Regions from separate parts of the Gordonia sp. 852002-10350_SCH5691597 genome, predicted to be linked through region 2. Evidence: predicted binding sites of a transcription regulator. Region 2 holds the regulator's gene; each other region holds the start of a gene.
What was found. Region 2 encodes LexA, which represses DNA repair genes until DNA is damaged. Its sites were predicted from a motif close to CGAACANNTGTTCG; they were not measured.
Positions count from the first base shown of each region.

Region 1: a site for LexA is predicted at 3,435-3,448, ahead of A5777_RS08270 (error-prone DNA polymerase). Genes of this name have one in related genera too.
Region 3: a site for LexA is predicted at 2,144-2,157, ahead of A5777_RS08590 (HNH endonuclease signature motif containing protein). Genes of this name have one in related genera too.

Region 1 covers NZ_LZMO01000111.1:20,514-26,322, forward strand. Annotated here, with positions in the region: gene A5777_RS08250 (SDR family oxidoreductase) at 1-609, opposite strand, end outside; gene A5777_RS08255 (MarR family winged helix-turn-helix transcriptional regulator) at 826-1,254, shown strand; gene A5777_RS08260 (cysteine hydrolase family protein) at 1,281-1,856, shown strand; gene A5777_RS08265 (MFS transporter) at 1,862-3,253, shown strand; gene A5777_RS08270 (error-prone DNA polymerase) at 3,460-5,809, shown strand, end outside.
Region 2 covers NZ_LZMO01000185.1:17,509-23,317, reverse strand. Annotated here, with positions in the region: gene hrpA (ATP-dependent RNA helicase HrpA) at 1-705, shown strand, start outside; gene nrdR (transcriptional regulator NrdR) at 679-1,227, opposite strand; gene A5777_RS13055 (LysM peptidoglycan-binding domain-containing protein) at 1,372-1,812, opposite strand; gene lexA (transcriptional repressor LexA) at 2,223-2,963, shown strand; gene ptsP (phosphoenolpyruvate--protein phosphotransferase) at 3,009-4,724, opposite strand; gene A5777_RS13040 (DeoR/GlpR family DNA-binding transcription regulator) at 4,997-5,767, shown strand; gene A5777_RS13035 (1-phosphofructokinase family hexose kinase) at 5,764-5,809, shown strand, end outside.
Region 3 covers NZ_LZMO01000115.1:5,767-11,575, forward strand. Annotated here, with positions in the region: gene A5777_RS08585 (TetR/AcrR family transcriptional regulator) at 1-18, shown strand, start outside; gene A5777_RS08590 (HNH endonuclease signature motif containing protein) at 130-2,073, opposite strand; gene A5777_RS08595 (aldehyde dehydrogenase family protein) at 2,769-4,265, opposite strand; gene A5777_RS08600 (purine-cytosine permease family protein) at 4,599-5,809, shown strand, end outside.

The DNA of each region.
Region 1 (5,809 bases), on a different contig from region 2:
CAGGAGTCCCAGGAGCGCCAATCGGGGGAAGAAGTAGTACGGGCCGTCGACCTTGTCCATCTCGCCGGTACGCGAATCGCCGACCACGACCGACGGCCGGTACACCCGCCAGCGCAGTCCCTCCCGCTCGCGGACGAGCTTCTCCGCCTCGTACTTGGTGCGGTGATACGGCGTCGGAAACCCCTGCCCCAGGTCGAAATCGTCCTCGGTGAAGGCGCCCGCATAGTCACCGGCGACAGCGATCGACGAGACGTGGTGCAGCATCGCGTCGTGTTCGACGGCGAAGTCGACGACGCGCGCGGTGCCGTCGACATTGGCACGTTGCTGGGCCTCGGCGTCGGCGGTCATGTCGTAGATCGCGGCGAGGTGGATGACGTGGTCGATCTCGGGCAACTCTGTGCCAGACAAGGCCAGCCCGGGCGAGGTGAGTTCCCCGGCGATCGGATGCAGTCGATCCGGGGGAGCGTCGGCGAACATCTCGTCGAATCGTGCGCGTGATCCCGAGCGGACCAGCGCGTAGACGTGGGCGCCCCGGTCTGCGGCGAGCAGTCGTTCGATCACCCGGCGTCCGATGAACCCGGTCCCTCCGGTGATGAAATACGTGGTCATCTGTTCCTCCGGCCGGCTGGCAACTGCGGACTCGCGCCTTCTTACTCCGCGGTAAGAAGTGCTCGGATTCACCCTGACACTTACATCACCAAATGGCAACGTCACCACGGGGAGTTGTTGGCCCTGGGATACCCAGGGTCGGCGGGAGAGTTGTCTGAAATCTCCCTTTCTGTCAGGAACCTTATCAGTTGACTGACTATTTGCTAGACTCACTATATGTCTGAGAATCCCGCCGAGATTGCCGCGACCCTGCGCCCCGTGCTGGCGGCGCTCAATCGCCGACTCCGCGCGCAGGGCCCGATCGGGGATCTCACGCGGTCGCAGACCAACGTGCTCGGCAGGCTCGAACGTGGGGGACCGTCGACAGTGAACGACCTCGCCCGAGCCGAAGGTGTTCGCCCGCAGTCGATGTCGACGACGGTTGCGGCACTGCTCGAGCAGGGACTCATCATCGGGACGCCTCATCCGAAGGATCGTCGAAAGACGCTCCTTGATCTTTCGGACAAGGCCCGCGAGACCTACGCGCGTGGACGATTGGCTCGCGAGGACTGGCTCGCTGATCGGCTCGGGCAGGTTCTCACCGACGAGGAATGGGCGCAGATCGCCACCGCAACAGAGCTTCTCCGCCGTGTGGCGGAGTCCTGACAGTCGCTTCGATCAAGGAGGAATCCATGGCAATGACAGCTCTCGACCCGCGGGTCGCGCTGATCGTCATCGACATGCAACGTGGAATCGCGTTGCGCGACAATCTCGCACCGTACCCGGCGTCGGAAATCGTCGACCGCGCGGGGCAATTGGTCGACAGGTTCCATAAGTATGGCCACCTCGTGGTGATGGTCAACGTCGACGCCGTGCCTCCCGGCCGGACGGACCGCAACTCTGGATCGGCGAGGCCGCAATTGCCGACGGAGGGGACCGAGCTCATCGACGAATTCGCCCCCCAGCCAGACGATCTGGTGGTGACCAAACATTCGCGTAGCGCATTCGCGGGTACCGGTCTCCTCGAGGAGTTGCGTTCCAGGGGGGTCACCCAGGTCGCCGTCGTCGGGATCGCCAGTGGCGCAGGCGTCGAATCGACGGCGCGTGACGCACACGAAGCGGGGTTCAACGTGACGTTGCCGACCGATGCGATGACCGATTCCGACGGGGAGCGTCACGCGCACAGCGTGCGCGAGGTGTTCCCCCAGATCGCCGAGACAGGTTCGACCGCAGAGCTTCTCGAACTCCTCGACGCCACAGCTCAGTGAGTGCCGTGGCCACCGGCGACGCCGGTGTGGCACAGCGCAATCCCTTCGGCTGGAGATTCACCGGGCCACTGTTGATGGGGTCGACACTCAACCCGATCAACAGTTCCATGATCGCCACCGCGCTCGTCGGGATCGGCGTCGACTTCCATCGGGGTCCGGCCCAGACGACGATTCTGATCTCAGTGCTCTACCTGTGTAGCGCAGTGGCACAACCGACGATGGGCAAACTCGCGACGGTATTCGGTCCTCGTCGCGTCTTCGCCTCCGGGCTGGTCATCCTGCTGATCGCCGGTGTCATCGGTGCCGCCGCGCCGGCGTTCTGGTGTCTTCTGCTCTCCCGTGCGTTGATCGGCATCGGCACCTCTGCGGCGTATCCCACGGCCATGGCGCTCGTGCGGTCGCGAGCCGACTCCTTCGGCACCGGCGTGCCGAGCCGGATACTCGGCGGGTTCTCGATCGCCGCCCAGGTGATCGCCGTCATCGGTCTGCCCCTCGGCGGTGTACTGACCGGTGTGTTCGGCTGGCGCGCTGTGTTCTTCGTCAACATCCCCGTTGCACTGGTCACCATCGCGTGGGCGCTGCGCAGTATTCCCCGCGACGGGGCGGTCCATGTAGGTGGTGTCCGGGGTCTTGTCCGCGTCGTCGACGTCGTGGGGGTAGTGCTTTTCGCGGTGACCGTCGTTGTGACACTCGAGTTCTTGGCGCGCCTGCCAGAACCGCGGTGGTGGTTGCTCGTCATCGTCGCCGTATCGGGGCTGTTGCTGTTCCTCTGGGAACTACGTGCTGCACAACCGCTCATCGACGTACGGATGCTCGCGGCCAACTCCCCGTTGGTGCGCACCTACCTGCGCCAGATGCTGGCAGGGCTCGGCTCGTACACGGCGATGTACGGCATCAGCCAGTGGATGGAGCAGTCCGCGGGCTACACGGCCGCGCAGGTCGGCCTCATCCTCATCCCGTACTCCGCGCTCAGTGTCGTGTGTGCGCGGGTCAACTCGACGCACGGATGGGTGCGAATTCCGTTGATCCTCACAGGTTTCTGCTTTGTCGGCGCCGGTGTCACCGCCGTGGCGATCCATCATTCCTCTGGGCTGTGGATCCTGCTCACGATGACCTTCCTGTTCGGCGTAGCCAACGGATTGAGCGGCTACGCCAACCAGGCGACGCTCTACACGCAGAGCCCGTCGGAGTCGATCGGCGTGGCGTCGGGTCTGTACAGAACGTTCATGTACTTCGGGGCGATCTTCTCGTCGAGCCTCATCGGTATCGCCTTCGGGGCCCGCGCCACCGACGGTGGACTACACGTCGCGGGCTGGGCGATCGTGGTCATCGGATCGGTGTTGATCGCCATGACGTTGGTGGATCGTCGGATTCCGAGAGCGGTGTCGGCAGACTGATGGTGCGGTCTCGCCGCAACGAGCGAGTGCCGAACGTCGTCGAGTTGAGCGAGGATGTGGGTCCAATCGAAGGATGTGGGTGCTGCAGCACCCACATCCTTCAGTTCGACACATATTCAAAGTCGGGTGGCAGGGACTGTCGTCGGCGAGGCGAGGGGGCAGCCCACCACTCACCGTCTGTCGAACGTATGTTCTATGATGGACGGGTGGGTTGGAACCAGGGCCCGCCGACCTGGCGGGAGATGGAGCGAGTGCTGTCGGGGCGCTCGCCGAAAGGCGGTCGGCCGGGGGAGTTCTTCGGTCCCGAGCAACCCGGCGACGGCAACGACAGCCCCGCGTGGTCGCGCAAGCGGGGTGCCTACACCGCACCGGAGGTTGCACGCGAGCGCTCGTCGGTGCGCTACGCCGAACTGCACGCGCACAGTGCCTACAGCTTCCTCGACGGGGCGTCGATGCCCGAGGAGATGGTGGAGGAGGCGGCCCGACTCGACCTGACCGGTCTGTCGATCACCGACCACGACGGTTTCTACGGCGTGGTCCGATTCGCCGAGGCCGCAAAGGAATTCGCGATGCCGACGGTGTTCGGTGCCGAACTCTCCCTGGAGCCCGACGTGACCCGGACCGGGGTGACCGATCCGGCCGGTGAGCATCTGCTGGTCCTCGCGCGTGACAGTGAGGGCTATCGGAGGTTGTCACGAATCATTGCCGACGCCCACATGTCCGGTGGTGAGAAGGGGCTGCTGCGCTACGACGTCGACCGGCTGACCCGCGACGCAGGCCACTGGGTGATCCTGACGGGCTGTCGCAAGGGCGCGGTTCGCCGAGCGTTGGATCGGGCGGGTATCGGTGCTGCCGAGGCCGCTCTTGGCGGAGTGGTCGAGCGGTTCGGACGCGACGACGTCGTCGTCGAACTCACTGCTCAGGGCCTGCCCGACGATGACGAGCGCAATGCGGTACTCGCCGACCTCGCGCGACGATTCGGGCTGCCGACCGTCGCGACGTCGGGGGCACACTTCGCGGGGCCGCGCCGTCGACGCCTCGCGCTGGCGATGGCGGCGGTCCGTGCCCGCACCGACATCGAGACCATCGCGGGCTGGATGCCGGGGGTCGGCGGTGCGCATCTGCGCAGCGGCGACGAGATGATGCGCCTGCTGCCCGCGCATCCTGACGCCATCGCCGCCGCGGCAGACCTCGCCGACGACTGCGCATTCTCACTCGGATTGATCGCGCCGCAGTTGCCGCCGTTCGACGTGCCGGCCGGGCACACGGAGTCCAGTTGGCTACGGCATCTCACCATGACCCGCGCGCGACGCCGCTATGGGACACCAGCCCAACATCCGGCGGCCTACCGGCAGATCGAGCACGAGCTGGCGATCGTCGAAACGCTCACCTTCCCCGGCTATTTCCTCGTCGTCGCCGACATCGTCGACTTCTGTAAACGCAACGACATCCTGTGCCAAGGCCGGGGGAGCGCCGCCAACTCCGCGGTGTGTTACGCGTTGGGTATCACCAACGTCGACCCGGTGGCCAACGAGTTGCTGTTCGAGAGGTTCCTCTCACCTGAGCGTGACGGGCCACCGGACATCGACGTTGACATCGAATCGGACCGTCGTGAAGAGGCGATCCAGTACGTGTACCGACGGTATGGCCGCGAGTACAGCGCGCAGGTCGCCAACGTGATCACCTACCGGGGCCGATCGTCGGTGCGCGACATGGCGCGAGCGCTCGGCTACGCGAGTGGTCAGCAGGACGCCTGGAGCAAGATGCCCGATACCGCGCCCGACGACGTGCTTGATCTCGCAAGCGAGATCGCCAACATGCCAAGGCATCTCGGAATCCACTCCGGTGGGATGGTGATCTGTGATCGCCCCATTGCCGATGTCTGCCCGACGGAGTGGGCGCGGATGGAGAATCGCAGCGTGTTGCAGTGGGACAAAGATGACTGTGCCGCAATCGGTTTGGTCAAGTTCGATCTGCTCGGTCTCGGGATGCTCTCGGCGCTGCACTACGCGATCGATCTGGTCGCCGAACACAAGAACATCCATGTCGACCTCGCCAAACTCGACCTCTCTGAGCAGGCGGTGTACGAGATGCTCTGTCGCGCAGACTCTGTCGGGGTTTTTCAGGTGGAATCACGAGCGCAAATGGCAACCCTCCCGCGACTGAAGCCACGCTGCTTCTACGATCTCGTCGTCGAGGTCGCGCTGATCCGTCCGGGACCGATCCAGGGCGGATCGGTCCACCCGTTCATCCGCCGACGCAACGGCCAGGAGGAGCCGACCGTCGAACATCCGTCGATGTGGCCAGCGCTCAAGCGAACACTCGGCGTACCGCTGTTCCAGGAGCAGCTCATGCAGTTGGCCGTCGACGTCGCCGGATTCGACGCCGCCGAGGCGGATCAGCTCCGTCGTGCGATGGGGTCCAAGCGCTCGCCCGAACGCATGCAGCGGCTTCGTCGACGTTTCTACGAAGGTATGCAGCGCACCCACGGCATCACCGACGAGGTCGCTGACCGGATTTTCGAGAAAATGGCAGCCTTCGCCAATTTCGGTTTCC
Region 2 (5,809 bases):
GTGCAACTGCACGGTGCCGTCATAGAACTGCTCGACCATGCGATCGCGCCGCTCTCGCGCAAGATCAGCGCCGGGCTCGACCCGGCCGATCGACTGGCCATGAGTCAGAGTCCCTACGCGTCGCCCGACGCGCTGTATTCCGACTGCACCCGCAGGGCGATTCGCGACATCGCGCCCGCAGCAGTCGATCTGGGCTCGATCCGCACGCCGTCGGCCTTCGACGAACTCGTCTCGACACTGCGACCGCGCGTATCGGCAGCGGCGCCGGAGTACTTCGCACTCGCCGTCGAGGTCTTGCGCGAGGTGGCTCCCCTACGTGCCGAGATCGACCGCCATTCGGGTCAAACAGCATGCGACGACGTCGCCGAACAGTTCAACAACCTGGTCTTCGACGGATTCGTCCTGGCCACGGCGCGCGAACACCTGCAGCACGTTCCGCGATACCTGACCGCCGCACGGCAGCGTCTCGAGCAACTTCCTGCCGCGGCCCTTCGCGACCGCGATGGAATGGCCGCCATCGACAGAGTCACCGAGCGGTGGAACCAGCGCCTGACACAGCTCCCCGAATCGCGCCGAGACGCCGTCAGCGAGGAAGCGCAGTGGATTGTCGAGGAACTTCGGGTCAGCCTCTTCGCCCAGAAGCTCGGGACCGCCTATCCCATTTCGGAGAAACGCGCGCTACGAGCTCTTGACCGACTCGGTTGACACCGGACGCGGTGGAGTCGTCGCTGAGTCGACGGCGGGCGGGGTGTCGAGGTCGTCTGCGCCTTCGTGGGAACCGGTGAGGTTGCCCTGGAGGTCGTCGATCTCGCGTTGAAAGTCTTCGAGCGAATCGAACGAGCGATAGACCGAGGCGAAACGTAGATATGCCACCTCGTCGAGGTCGCGCAGCGGGCCGAGAATGGCCAGACCGACCTCGTTGCTGGGGATCTCAGCCGAACCCGACGACCTGACAGCGTCTTCGACCTGCTGAGCCAACTGTGCGAGATCGTCTTCGTTCACGTGACGTCCCTGGCATGCGCGGCGCACCCCGCGCATCACCTTTTCTCTGCTGAACGGCTCGGTCACTCCGTTTCGCTTCACGACTGCCAGAACAGCACTCTCGACCGTGGAGAAACGTCGCCCACATTCGCTGCACGCGCGACGTCGGCGGATTGCCTGCCCCTCATCGGCGACACGCGAATCGACGACCTTGGTGTCTTCGTTCTTGCAAAACGGGCAGCGCATGTAGTCCTCGTGCGAATCTCGGGACGCAGCGGCTCCGTCGGTCTGGCGTGGTCCGATCGTCTGACGACCGGCGGAAGCGAGACCGCAGCGGTGACCGTGTCGGTTTCCGACTGGACCCTGTGACATCGAGAATACCGCCAGCGCTTAGCGGTACGCGGGTGTGACAAGCGGTTGGCCAACGCGCAGCCCGCTCGACGGCAGATCGTTGAGGTCGATGATCTCGTCGATCACGGTTTGACGCGGCATATCGGGCGCGACCCGCGCCGCGATCGAGCTCAGCGATTCGCCGGAACGCACATGGACCACCTGCGTAGAGGTCGAAGCCGGCATGCTCGCCCGCTGGTAGTCGGCACCGATGGTCCCGACCACCCACACGGTCAGTGCCAAACCGATTCCCGCGAGCACCGCCAATATCGCAGCCCGTCGTCGACGGGCCGCCACCAGCTCGCCGACGCCACCGGCGCATCGCGTGCCTGCGGGACGCGTAGAGGTGCCGTGATCGAACGTGATCCGATGTCGACGCTGCGGCGAGACGTCTGCGCCGGCTGCCCGTCGGACCTCACTTGTTCGAACACGTCCCGCCACACGCAGCTCTTCGCTACGGACGGCATTCGACGGCGCGCGTCCACTGACCACCGTGGCGCGGTGAACCCGGGAACGAGGCGTTTGTTCAGGTCGAGGGGGTGCAGATCGGGCGGTCGGCGGTGTTGCCACGGATGCACTCGACGTGCTGGGAACCGAGCGGGTCACCGGGTTTGTCATCAGGCTGGTCATCGCTACCTCCAATGGTCGATCAAGCGTTCGATGAACTGATGTTCGAGTTCTACCAGAGGGGTCCGACAAAGTCCTGCGACACGTCGAACAAATGTTTGATGTTGTCCGTGGCCTCCGCTACTGTCGGCGCCAGACGATGGAAGAAAGACGCACCCACCCCGCTTCACAACAGCAGCCAGTTCACAACAGCAGCCGCTTCAAGATCAGGAAGGACGGAACCGATGACAGAGAAGTCACGACGCAGCCCGTCGTCGCCCAAGGGCAACGGTCGCAGCGTCGAGGGAAAGAAGAGCGAAGGCGGCGAGGAGGCACCGATCCATCCGGCCGTCGCCGAGGCCACACTCACCGGTCGCCAGCGTGACGTCCTCGATGTGATCCGAAAGTCGGTACGCGAGCGTGGATATCCGCCGAGCATTCGAGAGATCGGCGACGCCGTCGGCCTCACCTCCACCTCATCGGTCGCTCACCAGTTGCGCACCCTCGAGCGCAAGGGCCTGCTGAAACGGGACGCCAACCGTCCGCGAGCGGTCAACGTCTCCGAGGCTCCCGACGCACCGCACTCCGATGCCATCAACGGAGATCTCCCGACGCCCACGTTCGTTCCGGTACTCGGCCGTATCGCGGCGGGCGGTCCGATTCTCGCGGAGGAGGCGGTCGAAGACGTCTTTCCGCTCCCGCGTGAGCTCGTCGGTGAGGGCTCGTTGTTCCTGCTCCGCGTCGTCGGCGAATCGATGATCGACGCCGCGATCTGCGACGGCGACTGGGTCGTCGTACGTCAGCAGAACGTCGCCGACAACGGCGACATCGTCGCAGCGATGATCGACGGCGAGGCGACGGTGAAGACCTTCAAACGCAAAGACGGCCACGTCTGGCTGATGCCGCACAACCCGCTCTTCGATCCGATCCCCGGAGACGACGCCGCCATCCTCGGCAAGGTCGTGACGGTCATGCGTCGGGTGTGATGCACTGAACCTGGCCCCGCAGGTCACTGACCAGCGGGGCCTATATCAGTGGTCGAGTTTTTCGGCAGCGGCACGTCGGGCGAGTGCCGGACTCGAGGTCGCAAGCGCGGCAGCTGCCGCGGTCCGGCACTGCTCCATGGTTACCGTCGACAGCTTCGCCCCGACTGCTGCTGTCGCGGCCGGAGCCGCCGACAGCGAGGTGACTCCCAGTCCGACGAGCACACACGCGAGCGACGGGTCGGCCGCGGCCTCACCACAGACGCCGACGGGCTTGCCCTGCTGGGCGCCGGCCGTCGCGACCTGAGAGATGAGTGCGAGCACCGCGGGTTGCCACGGGTCGGTCAGTTCGGCGAGTTCTGCCGACATCCGGTCGGCCGCCATCGTGTACTGCGTGAGGTCGTTGGTTCCGATCGACACGAAGTCGACCTCAGCCAGAATCGCCGGCGCCAGGATCGCCGCAGCCGGGATCTCGATCATCACTCCAGCCGTCAGACCACGCTGACGGACGAGATCGGCGAACTGTGCGGCCTCCGCGGCCGTGGCGATCATCGGTGCCATGACCCACGGCGTCGTACCGGATTCTTCTGCCGCGCGCGCGATCGCGTCGAGCTGAGTTCGCACGATTTCGGGGTGGTCATCGCCGATTCGGTTACCGCGTACGCCGAGTGCGGGGTTCGCCTCGTCCGGGTGCTCGATGAAGGCCAGCGGCTTGTCCGAACCGGCGTCGAGCGTTCTGATGACGACTTTCTGGCCCGCGAACGCTTCGAACACGTCGCGGTACAGACGTGTCTGCTCGTCGACATCGGGTTCCTCTGCCCGGTCGAGAAATGCCAACTCGGTGCGGAACAGCCCGATCCCCTCGACCGGCGCATCGGCCGCGCGACGCGCCGACACACCATCGGCGACATTCGCCAGGATGGCGACGTCGGTGCCGTCAGCAGTCCGGCCAGGGCCACGCCACGCAGCAACAAGCGCTGCCTCCGCAACACTGCGCTCGACGAGTTCGCGCGCCTCGGACTCCTCCGGTTCGACGGTGATCGACCCCGCACCGCCGTCGAGCAAAACCATTGTGCCGCTGGTGATCTCACTCAATCGAGCCACGGCGACCACGCACGGGATGCCCAATTGACGCGCGATGATGGCGGTATGACTGGTCGGTCCGCCGAGACGCGTGGCCAGCCCGACGATCACAGCGGGATCGAGCCCCGCGGTATCCGCGGGAGCGAGGTCGTCCGCGAAGAGGATCGACGGTTGGCTCGGCGTCGGAATTCCCGGCTCCGGCCGGCCGAGCAACTCGGCGACCACCCGGTCACGCACGTCGTTGAGGTCGGTGATCCGCTCTGCCATCAACCCGCCGAGTTTGGCGAACATCTCGGAGAACTGCGCCGTGGCCGCGACTGCGGCAGCAGGTGCCGACGCCCCCTTCGAGACACGGGACTTTGCCGCACCGATCCATCCCCGATCCTCGGCCAACCCGGCGGTCGCGGCAAGAACCTCGGCCGCAGCTCCCGACGCGTGTGATGCGCGATCACGCAGTCTGCCCGCGACGACTGCCGCGGCGGCGACGAGACGTTCCGACTCCGTGTCCCGCTCGCCCTCGGCGAGGACGCGATCAGTGCCGAGTGACGTCTCGTCGTACTCGACGCGCCCACCCGGCCACAACACCGGCCCGTAGGCAAACCCCGCGACGACGGGTGTTCCCGTCAACTCTCCCTGACCGTTCATGGTGACCCGATTCTCCGTTACCAGGTGATTCTCCATTGCGTCTGCTGCCTTCCGGGTCGATCGGCCGGGTGCGGTGATCTGTGAGGAATACCCGGCGTCGTGAATTTCTGTGATCAAAGTTACTCGAAACGCTTGACTTGTCAACACACACGGGCGTAAACACAGATATATCAACATCGAATCCCACACAGAACCAATCACGCGGTGATCCACAGAACACAGATCCGCAGAAGCCAGATCCACAGAACACAGACCCCACAGATGGTTCGCCGGAAGGTGAGCCACACACCACAGATCGGAGTCGACAGGTGTACGCCGAAGAGCGACAGCGAGCAATAGCCGATCAGGTGCGCGCGCACGGTCGCGCATCCGTGACAGCTCTCGCCGACAGGTTCGACGTGACGAGTGAAACCGTGCGCCGCGACCTCGCAGTGCTCGAGCGCAGCGGTAGCGTGCAGCGCGTCCACGGCGGAGCAGTCAAGGCCGGGACGGTCGAGGTAGTCAACGAGCTGGGACTCGCCCAACGCGAGTCCTCCCACACCGCAGAGAAGGCAGCGATCGCCCGCGGTGCGATTCGGTTTCTGCCCTCGGACGGTGGATCGGTCATCTTCGATGCCGGAACCACCACCTACCAGGCCGCCAAGCTGCTGCCCGCCGATCGCAGGCTCACGGTGATCTCGACGAGCCTCCAGCTCGGGCAGGCCCTCACCGCACACGAACGGGCCACCCTGCTCATGGTCGGCGGTCGGGTCCGTGGGCTCACGCAGGCTGCGGTCGGCGCCGAGACCGTCGCAGCACTCGGAAAGATGCGGGCATCTGTTGCCTTCGTCGGCACGAATGGGATCAGTGAGGGCCACGGCCTGTCCACCCCCGACGCGGAAGAAGCCTCGGTCAAGTCGGCCATCGTGGCTGCCGCGCAGCGCGTCGTGGTGCTGGCCGACTCGTCGAAGATGGGTCGCGAGGACTTCAGCTCGTTCGCTCCGCTCGACGAGGTGGACGTCCTGATCACCGACGACGGCATCGACCCCGAGTTCTCGGCGGCGCTCTCGGCACACGGCATCGAGGTCGTGATCGCATGATCCTCACAGTCACAGCCAACCCGAGTCTCGACCGCACCCTGG
Region 3 (5,809 bases), on a different contig from region 2:
TTGGCGCGCGAGGGTTGATTCGACCAGGGTTGATTCGACGCCCAACCACGTCAGCCCCGCCACCGAATGTACGGTGCGGGGTGCTGACGGGTTGCGGTGCAACAGGATTGGCGGCGACGCCGCAGCCAGTCAGGCTGCGTCATACAGCGGCGGGTCGACGCCGCCGGGCGATTCGGGGGCGGCCGGCGGGTCCGGGTCAGGTGACGCGCCGGGGTCGGATGGCCCGCCGGGGTCCGTCGGCGGGTCCGGGTCGAGTTCGAGTGGTCTGGGTGGGTTCCACGTGAAGTCGGCGCGCTTCTCGCGGGCCGGGGTGTCGTCGGTGAGCATGCTCGCCACCAGTCGCAGTTCGACGCCGGTGAAGATCTGCTCATACGCGCTCGGCGTATCCGTTTTCCGGCGTGGCGATACAGCAGCGCCGCCAACGCTGGGTTCGCCTGCGCCGGTCATGCCGCTCGAACTCGCACCGCCGGCCGTTGTAATTCCAGCAGGATGCCCGGTGGTGTCGGTCGCGGTGTGTTCGGCGTTGATCTGTTCGGGGTTGATCTGCTCGGTGTGGGTGTGCGCGGTGCCGGTGTGCGCGGAGGCGAGATAGTCGCGGAAGTCGGCGGCCACGTCGGCCATTCGGTTCACATGTTCACGATTGGGTGGCATGCCGGGAGTGGCGTTCAACCGCCACGCCACTCGTCCGGTGTCGGGACCGTCGGTGATCATTCGCGTTGTGTACTGGCCGATATTCGGTCCGACCTTGCTGTTGTGCACGTCGCATGCGGGCACCAGTTGGTCGATATCGGTGAGTCCACCCTTCGCCCAGTCCTTGGCGGCGTGATGCATCTGTACTCGCGACGCGGGTTGGGTACAACCCGGTGCTGAACACATCCCGCCGCCATCGGAGGCGAACGAGGCGAAGCGTTGTCCGAGGGTGGCGATCCTTTTCGATCGACCCAAATACAGTGGCACGCTGGTGTGTTCGGCGAACACTGCGAGGAATGGCTGCGCGCCGCTGGTGGCAGCCATCTCGATCAGATCCTTGATCGGCAGTAGCGCTCCGGAGGCGGTCTGCGCCAAACCGGCCTGCTGCTCGAGTTCGGTGAGACTGGTTTTGACGATCACCTGGATCGGCAGCCCGCGATGAGACTTGCCGAGCATGCCGGAGTCGAGCACACGAGCCAGCAGCGCAGAGAAGGCGTCATGATTGCGTTGCGCTGCCGATCGCTCGTCACGTTGTGCCGCTGCGCGGAGCAGGTCGGGATCAGCCGAACCGACAGGTCCCGACGGCGAGTCGGGATCATCGGGATTGTTCATACCGGGTTTGCCCCACGCGTCCAGCACCGCATCCAGACGCGCGCGTGCGGCCGGATCGAGATCGGCGGTCAGCCGTGACATCAGTTGCGCATCTTGCCGATTCACCCAGAACGCACGACGACGCTTACGGTCTTTGGCGTCTGTCAGTGAGCCGTCGGGATCGAGATGGGCCAACAATCGTGCCCCGAGACTGCTGATTTCAGTCGGGGTGTATGAAGTCGCATAATCTGCCATCTGCGCCTCGGCGGCCGCACGCGTCTCTGCCGGAACGGCGCGAGGGATCTTGTTGAGCACATCGATGACGGCCCGTGCATGTGCGGGCGCCACCAATCCCTGCGCCACACGCTCGGCCAGGGTTGGACACTTCGGGGCCACTCGCTCACCCAGTATCGAGGTGAATGTGCCGGTTTCGGCGATCAGCCAATACCTGGCCGCAGGGTCACCGACGTGCAGATGACTGGCCAAAAACCCACTTAGATTGCGGTAGCCCAGCCTACGGTCGGCACTGCGATCAGACACCTCGACCACCAGACGGTCGGTCACAGCTCCCGAGGTGCGCCGAGCCAGCCGCTCGGCAACCTGCGCAGCTTCTACGAGGACTCCGTCCGACAGCGCCGACGCATCAACCTCAGCCAACGTGTCCAAGGCTGCTGACAGACGTGACAGTTGCTCAGCCACCGCGGCATCGGCCGAACCTGGCACGGTTGAAGCCAAAGCGGAAGGCGTGCTGGGGTTTTCGTCGATCTGCTCGTCGTGAAATTCTGTGGCCATCTGTTCTCACCCCCGCCCGTAAGTATCGCTACAGAGAATCGGCCGCCGAGATCGAGTCAAACAGCCTCTTCGAATATGTGTTCTATGCTACCTGACGAAACGGACATCCGCCAGGAGAATCCGAACAATCTTTCGATGAGAGGCGGTGTCCTTTCGGGTGTGATCTCATCTCCCAGAACAACGCGGAGACGCCTCAGCTCGCAAGTCCCCGCACGGCTGTGGCGCGACTACAGAGCGTCGCGAACAGGCCAAGCTGAGCGAACGGGGTGCGGCAGAACCGTGATCTCACCGGGAGGACGGATATGGGAGCACCACGGAAGTTCGATCAGTAGACCCGTGAGCCGGCGGTTCGGATGTATCACGACCGTTTGAAGGAGGCGGCCGAGTCGAAACTCGCCGCCAGTAAGCACGTCGGTGGCCTGTTCAACGTCAAACTGCGACGTTGCCCAACTGGATCGAGAAAGACGCCTGCTGGATTCAGGGCCGGGCGCGCAGACGGTCGCCGAGCATGAAGCCGAGGTCCACCGGACTTCGGCGTCAATTTGCCGAATTGCCAAGAACTAATGAGATTGTGAAGACTGCTTCAGCGCTTTTCGCAGCGGCGGAGATCGACCGCGGACTGCGGTGATCGAGGACACAACACACGGTGCCCTTGGCTCCGTCGGGCTGTGTCAGCTACCTCGCGGACGTTATTCTCAGCCGCGCGCGATCCACGTCGTCTTGAGTCCGGTGAACTTCTCGATCGCGTGGACCGACAGGTCCGAACCGAACCCCGATGCCCCGAAGCCGCCGAAAGGTGTTCCGGGAGAAAGGGCGTCGACAGTGTTGATCGAGACGGTTCCGGCGTGCAGATTGTCCGACATCCGCAGTGCGCGATCGAGATTCGAGGTCCATGCCGATGCTGCAAGCCCGAACGGAGTGTCATTGGCCAGGGCGACTGCCTCGTCCTCGGAATCGAACGCGATCACCGCCAGCACCGGGCCGAAGATCTCGTCGGTCATCACCGCCGAATCGGCGGGAAGGTCGACGACGACGGTGGGCTCCATGAAGCACCCGACGTCGCCGATTCGGTTGCCGCCAAGTGCTATTCGTCCGTCTTCGCGCGCCTGATCGACGAAGCCGAGGACGAGGTCGAGTTGCTTGCGCGTCACCATGGCGCCCGTTGTCGACGCCGGGTCGAGCGGGTCGCCAGGCAAGTAAGCCCCAGCCTTCTCGACAACCTTGTCGACGAATTCGTCGAGTATTTCGCGCTGCACCAGAAGTCGGCTGTTGGCAGAGCAGACCTCGCCCTGATTGCCGAAGATGCCGAAACAGGCCATCTCTGCGGCGGCGTCGAGGTCGGCGCAGTCGGCGAACACCAGGTTGGGGCTCTTGCCGCCACACTCGAGCCAGACCTGCTTCATGTTCGATTCTGCGCTGTAGGCCAAGAACTTCTTTCCGACCTCCGTGGAGCCGGTGAATGTCAGGCACTGCACGTCGGAGTGGAGTCCGAGCGCACGACCGGCGTCGGCGCCCAGGCCCGGCACGACGTTGAAGACGCCGGGTGGGATCCCGGCTTCGACCGCGATCTCGGCCAAGCGCAGAGCCGAAAGCGGGCTTTCCTCAGCAGGTTTGAGGACGACGGTGTTGCCCGCGGCCAGTGCGGGTGCGACCTTCCATGCTGCGATGTCGAGCGGAAAGTTCCAGGGCACAACTGCGCCGACGACGCCCAGCGGTACCCGGCGAACCATGGCGACGCTGCCGTCGGCGGTCGGGGGCAACTCGCCCGGGATCTTGTCGGCCACCTCGCCGTAGAACCGGAAAACGGCTGCGGCGCCGGGGACTTCGACCTCGTACGAATCGCGGATCGCCTTGCCCATCTCCAGCGTCACGAGCGTCGCGAGTTCCTCGGCATGCTGTTCGATCAGGGTGGCGAAGCGGATGAGTACCGTCCCGCGCTCGCCGGCGGACAGCTTCGACCAGCGCCCGTCGTCGAAGGCTCGACGCGCAGCGGCGACGGCGACGTCGACGTCCTCGGCGTTGCAGGCGGCGACGGAGGCGAGCACGGTGTCCGTCGCAGGGTTCACGACGTCGAAGGTCGTGCCGGACTGTGCGGAGAGCCACTGGCCATCGATGAACGCCTGGGAGCAGAACGCGATCTCGCCTGCGCGCGCGGACCAGTCGATCGAGGTGAGGTCGGGTAGATCGGTCATGACTCTATCGTGACGGGAAATCGTGAAGCGCGATAGATCAGGCAGCGCCGATTTATCTGACGTTCTACATCGGTCTGGTCGATGTAAGGGGGCGCCGACGTGGTACGGCTGCCCGTCAGCGCCGAGAACGTATAGCGCAACGAGGTCATCTGTTCTCTAGATGTAAAAGTCCGGAACTTTCTGTTTTCCCGGTGATGCTGATCGCCTCGATACTTGCTGAACAGCCCCGACGCCGTGGCCGTGGCTCGCTCCGAACCGCACACCGTGACACCCGCCAGACACACGCGCACAGGCCGATCCAGTGCCGCCCACACAGAGCAGAGGTATCTCCCGATGAACACGTCAACCCAGCCGTCGACGGGCGCAGCGCCGTCGGTGGAGCGCCGCACCATCGACCACATTCCGCACGACGAACGGCACGGCCGCGCGCGCGACATCTTCACCGTGTGGTTCGGCTCGAACATCATGCTGCTGACGATCATCACCGGAGCGCTGGCCACCACCGTGTTCGGGCTGCCCTTCTGGGCGGGCGCGATCGCAGTCGTCGCTGGCAATCTCGTGGGCGGTGTGGTCATGGCGCTGCACGCGGCGCAGGGCCCGCAGATGGGTGTACCCCAGATGCTCCAGACCCGAGCACAATTCGGTTCGCTGGGCAGCCTGCTCGTGGTGGTGCTCGTCGTCTTCATGTATCTGGGATTCTTCGCGTCGAACGCGGTGCTCGGCGGCAAAGCCTTCGCCGAAGTGACCGGGCTGCCGGACAACTGGGCGATCTTCATCATCGGTGCCATCAGCGTCGTCGTGACGATGATCGGCTACAAGCTGATTCACTCCATGGCGGCTGTGCTGTCGGTGGTCGCGGGCCTGGCGCTCCTCCTCGCGTTCGTCTGGATGATCGGTGTCAATGGGTTGCCGACGGATACCTGGCACAGCAGCGGGTTCACCTGGGCAGGCTTCATGGCCACGTTCTCCGCAGCGGCGTTGTGGCAGATCGCCTACGCGCCCTACGTGTCGGACTACACGCGCTATCTGCCGCGCGACACCGGAGTGAAGACGGCCTTCTGGGCAACCTATGCGGGATGTGTTCTCGGGTCGGTACTTCCGATGCTGCTCGGTGTGCTGATCGGCGCCGCTCTGCCCGACTCCGACACCCTCGCGGGCATGGGAACGTTGACCCATGGGATCTCCACGGGGCTGTTCCTCGTCTTCGCCGTCGGTATCAGCGTCACCAACGGCATGAACCTCTACTGTGGCGCGCTCTCCACGATCACAGTGGGACAGAACATCTTTCCTCGATGGCGAGCACAGGCGACGAGCCGTGCAGTCATCGCGCTCGTGCTGTTCGCCATCGCGATGCTGCCTGCTCTGCTCAGTGCAGACGACTTCCTGGCCAACTACGCCAACTTCTTGGCCCTGCTCCTCTGCGTCCTGATTCCCTGGACCGCAGTCAATCTCGTCGACTACTACCTCCTACGCCACGGCGAGTACGACATCGAATCACTCTTTCGTCGCGACGGCGGTGTCTACGGTCGATTCAACTGGATCGC